Regions from separate parts of the Streptomyces sp. NPDC104313 genome, predicted to be linked through region 1. Evidence: riboswitches for the same ligand, from Rfam matches in the RefSeq annotation. Region 1 holds a riboswitch; the other holds the start of a gene.
What was found. Region 1 has a riboswitch for glycine ahead of gcvP (aminomethyl-transferring glycine dehydrogenase). Riboswitches for the same ligand answer to the same signal wherever they lie in the genome.

Region 1 (2,441 bases):
CGAGGCGGCCGGGCGGCTGCTGGAGTCCGTCGACACCACGGGGGGCGTACGGCTGCTGGGGGTCGGCGTGACGGGGCTGGCCGACTACACCCAGGAGGACCTGTTCGCCCAGGCCGCCGACGCCCGGGAGATCGCTCAGCGGGCCGAGGAGGAGCACCGGGCGCCGTTCGTGGAGGGCGGCGAGAAGAACGCGGCGGCGGGGCCCGAGCCGGACAGCTCGGAGCTGCTCGCCGCGCGGCGCTGGCCCGCCGGGCACGACGTGCACCATGAGGAGCACGGGCACGGCTGGGTGCAGGGGAGCGGCGTGGGCCGGGTCACCGTCCGGTTCGAGGAACCGTGGAGCGCACCCGGTCGGGTGCTGACGTTCCGCATCGACGATCCACTGCTGCGGCCCGCCGACCCGCTGCCGCTCGTCCGTGATGCGGCAGACTACTCCTCCTGGCCCGCCAGCCTGCCGAAGTCCCGGTCGGGCGCCGACTCCTTTGGCGGCGGGGAGTCCAGCCCGTAATGGCGGTAGAGCTGCAGTTCCTGCTCGGGCGAGAGGTGCCGGCCGACGCCGAAGTCAGGCGCGCCCTTGATCAACGCGCGGTCGAAGGGGACACGCAGCGCGTCCTCGGCGAATTCGCTGGGTTCCAGGGGGACGAAGGCGTCTCTGCTGAACAGGCCGGTGCGGATGGCCGCCCACTCGGGCACGCCCGTCGCGTCGTCGAGATAGACCTCATCCACCGTTCCGATCTTTGCGCCCTCGCGATCGAACGCCTTGCGGCCGATCAGGCGGCGCGGATCGATATCGGTCTGCACGGTGCCTCCCACTGGTCGCAACTGCTCAGGGTGGTCCCTGTGGCTCCACCAGCACCAGACAAGTGCAGATCCGTGGCGTCGGCCACTCGAGAACTCCGGCGCAGTGGCCGCTGGTAGGCTGGCTGTGGCTGCTGATCCCGTGCGGGAGAGTCCTCCGGTGCGGAATCCGGAGGCGCCGAAGGAGCAACTCCTCCCCGGAATCTCTCAGGCCCCCGTACCGCACGGACGAGGTCACTCTGGAAAGCAGGGCGATTCCGTGCGGGCGCAGGCCCAGGCACGGACTCGACCCTCACCGACGGTGAAAGTCGGCACGCCCCCGGGCGGGCCGGTGAAGCTCTCAGGTTGAGATGACAGAGGGGGAGGCCGTTCGGGCACCCGCGCCGTGGTGCCCCTCGCAGGTCGTGACAGACCAGGAGGCCTCCACCATGACCCCCCGTCGCACTCCGCTCTCCCAGCTGGAGCAGGGCATTCCGTTCGAGCAGCGCCACATAGGGCCCGACGCCGGAGCCCAGGCGAAGATGCTCGCCCAGGTCGGCTACGGCTCCCTCGACGAGCTCACCGCCGCCGCGGTGCCCGACGTGATCAAGAGCGCGGATGCCCTGAACCTTCCCTCGGCGCGCACCGAGGCGGAGGTCCTGGCCGAGCTGCGGTCGCTGGCCGACCGCAACCAGGTGCTGGCCCCGATGATCGGTCTCGGCTACTACGGAACCTTCACGCCGCCCGTCATCCTGCGCAACGTCATGGAGAACCCCGCCTGGTACACGGCTTACACGCCGTACCAGCCCGAGATCTCCCAGGGCCGCCTGGAGGCCCTCCTCAACTTCCAGACGATGGTCGCCGAGCTGACCGGGCTGCCCACCTCCGGCGCTTCGCTGCTCGACGAGGGCACCGCGGCAGCCGAGGCGATGGCCCTCGCCCGGCGCGTCGGCAAGGTGAAGAAGGGCGTCTTCCTGGTCGACGCCGACACCCTGCCGCAGACCATCGCGGTGATCGAGACCCGCGCCGAGCCCACCGGCGTCGAGGTCGTCGTCGCCGACCTGAGCGAGGGCATCCCCGCCGAGATCGCCGAGCGCGGCGTCTTCGGCGTGCTGCTCCAGTACCCGGGCGCCTCCGGAGCCGTACGCGTCATCGAGCCCGTCATCGAGCAGGCCCACGAGCTCGGCGCGATCGTCACCGTCGCCGCCGACCTGCTGGCCCTCACGCTGCTCACCTCGCCCGGCGCGCTCGGCGCCGACATCGCGGTCGGCACCACCCAGCGCTTCGGCGTCCCGATGGGCTTCGGCGGTCCGCACGCCGGTTTCATGGCGGTCCGCGAGAAGTTCGCCCGCTCCCTGCCCGGCCGCCTCGTCGGCGTCTCCGTCGACGCGGACGGCAACAAGGCCTACCGCCTGGCCCTCCAGACCCGTGAGCAGCACATCCGCCGCGAGAAGGCCACCAGCAACATCTGCACCGCTCAGGTCCTGCTCGCCGTCATGGCCGGGATGTACGCGGTCTACCACGGCCCCGACGGGCTGCGGACGATCGCCCGGCGCACCCACCGCTTCGCCGCGATCCTGGCCGACGGCCTGCGGAGCGCCGACGTCGACGTCGCGCACGGCGCGTTCTTCGACACCCTGACCGTGCGCGTCCCCGGCCGGGCC
Region 2 (2,441 bases), on a different contig from region 1:
GCCGATCACCTTGCCGTCGGCGACGACGGGGAAGCCCGCGCGCGGGACCCGGCGGCCCTCGGCGATCAGGCCCACGAGCTTGCGCGGCGGGGCGGTCCCGGCGCGCTCGGCGGCGGCGGTCAGGGCCGCGCGCCCGACGAAGTCGCCCTCCTTCTCGAACTTCACGACCCGGCCCAGGCCCGCGTCGAACGGGGTGAGCGCGGTCGTCAGCTCGTGCCCGTACAGCGGCATGCCCGCCTCCAGACGCAGCGTGTCCCGGCAGGAGAGCCCGCAGGGGATCAGGCCGTACGGGGAGCCGGCCTCGGTCAGCGCCCGCCACAGCCGCTCGGCGTGCTCGGGGGCGACGAACAGCTCGAAGCCGTCCTCGCCGGTGTAGCCGGTGCGGGCGATGAGCGCCGGGACCCCGGCGACCGTGCCCGGCAGGCCCGCGTAGTACTTCAGCCCGTCCAGGTCGGCGTCGGTGACGGCCTTCATGATGGCGGGCGACTCGGGGCCCTGGACCGCGAGCAGCGCGTAGGCGTCCCGGTCGTCACGTACCTCGGCGTCGAAGCCCCCGACGCGGGCGGTCAGCGCGTCCAGCACGATCTGGGCGTTGCCCGCGTTGGCGACGACCATGTACTCCGTCCCACCGAGGCGGTAGACGATCAGGTCGTCCACGATGCCGCCGTCCTCCTGGACGATCATCGTGTAGCGGGCCCGGCCGTTGCCGACGGTAGCGATGTTGCCCACCAGCGCGTAGCTCAGGAAGGCGGCGGCCTCGGGCCCGGTGACGGTGATCTCGCCCATGTGCGACAGGTCGAAGAGGCCGGCCCGGGTGCGGACGGCGTTGTGCTCGTCGCGCTCACTGGCGTACCGCAGGGGCATGTCCCAGCCCGCGAAGTCGGTCATGGTGGCGCCGAGCGCGCGGTGCGAAGCGTCGAGGGCGGTGAGACGGGGGGCAGTGCTCATGGATACGGCTCCAGGGCATGACGACGTCAGGACGAATCCTCCCCATCTGTCATCGGAACCTGAGAGGTTCGCCGATAGCCCCTGACGGGGTATGCCCCTGGAGGCGCCCCGGATCAGGGGGTTCGGCTTGCACCTTGGGTGGAGCCGCGGAACGGCTCGCTTTTCAGATCTGCCTCATCCACGCGGTACGGGGCCTGAGAGATTCAAGGGAGGATCTTGCTCCTTCGGCGCCCGGCTCACACTGTGGCCGGAACTCTCCCGCGCGGATTCGAACGGCCGGTATGCAGTTGGCGGGGTCATCATCGCACGCATTGGGGGAGAGTGGGGGCCCGGTCCCCACCCGGGTGAAGACGGCGGACGACAGGCCCATAAGCCGGTTGTGCCGCATTGCCTTTTCTTTACACTTCAGAGGCAGACGTGGGGACCCGACGGCAGGGGGATGGGCGATGACGTTGCACCGGTCGGCACCGACCGCGGGGGTCGCGCACGGCGCGATGCCCGCACAGCCCGGCGCTCCCGTGCGGGAGCTGCTGACGGAGGGTGCGCCGGTGGTACGCGACCTGCGCGGGCGCACCGGCGGGAGCCCGTACAGCCTCGATCTCGCCGCCGGTGACGTCGTCGTGGTCTCCGGACTCCCCGGCAGCGGGAAGTCGACCCTCATCCGGCGGGCCGCGCGGGGCCGCGCCATCGACTCCCAGAACACCCGCGACAGCTGGGCCGCCGCCCTGCCCCGTTTACTGCCCTACGCCCTCTACCGCCCCCTGGTCCGCGCGGCGCACTACCTCGGCCTCTGGAACGCCCTGCGCTCCGGTGAATCCGTCGTCGTGCACGACTGCGGCACCCAGACCTGGGTACGCCGCTGGCTCGCCCGGCACGCGGCGAGCCGGGGTCGCACCCTCCATCTGATCCTGCTCGACGTGACGCCCGAGGTGGCGCGGCAGGGGCAGCGCGAGCGTGGGCGCGGGGTCTCCGGCTACGCCTTCGCCCGCCACCGGCACGCGGTCGCCCGGCTGCTCCGCGACACCGAACAGGGGCTGCTGCCGGCCGGCTGCACCTCCGCGGTGCTGCTGGACCGCGAGGCCGCGGGAGCGCTCGGCCGGATCTCCTTCACGGCCCCCGGGGCTTCCACCGCCCCCTGACGGTTAAGGTGCTGGCCGGAGCAGAGGGCCGCCGGGGCGCGGCCGAGGCGGTGGAGAGAGGGCACAGAGACAGTGGACATTCCGGCACCCGCACCGGCACACCCCCAGCAGGGGTGGCCCGCCAACGAGCTCGAAGAGGTGCTGACGGCCTCGCTCGGCGTCCCCGACGCGGGCGGCCGCCTCGTCGAGGTGCTGGGCCGCAGCTCCGTCTGGGTGCCGCTGCCGAACGGCGGCTCCCCCGCGAGCGCGGACCTCGACCTGCCCATGATGGAGATCGACGGTGCGGCCTTTGTCCCCGTCTTCAGCTCCGAGGCCCAGTTCCTCAGCTGCGTCGGCAGCCATATGTCCTTCACC

Region 2: it holds a riboswitch for glycine, as region 1 does, so the genes downstream of both, gcvT (glycine cleavage system aminomethyltransferase GcvT) here and gcvP (aminomethyl-transferring glycine dehydrogenase) in region 1, are expected to answer to the same signal.

Annotation. Positions count from the first base shown of each region.
Region 1 is NZ_JBVJMW010000011.1:9,720-12,160, forward strand. Features, by position in the region: gene ACZ60Q_RS24360 (DNA polymerase IV) at 1-508, shown strand, start outside; gene ACZ60Q_RS24365 (PRC-barrel domain-containing protein) at 430-801, opposite strand; glycine riboswitch at 934-1,031, shown strand; gene gcvP (aminomethyl-transferring glycine dehydrogenase) at 1,227-2,441, shown strand, end outside.
Region 2 is NZ_JBVJMW010000005.1:199,537-201,977, forward strand. Features, by position in the region: gene gcvT (glycine cleavage system aminomethyltransferase GcvT) at 1-948, opposite strand, end outside; glycine riboswitch at 1,122-1,219, opposite strand; gene ACZ60Q_RS14390 (AAA family ATPase) at 1,395-2,087, shown strand; gene ACZ60Q_RS14395 (enhanced serine sensitivity protein SseB) at 2,160-2,441, shown strand, end outside.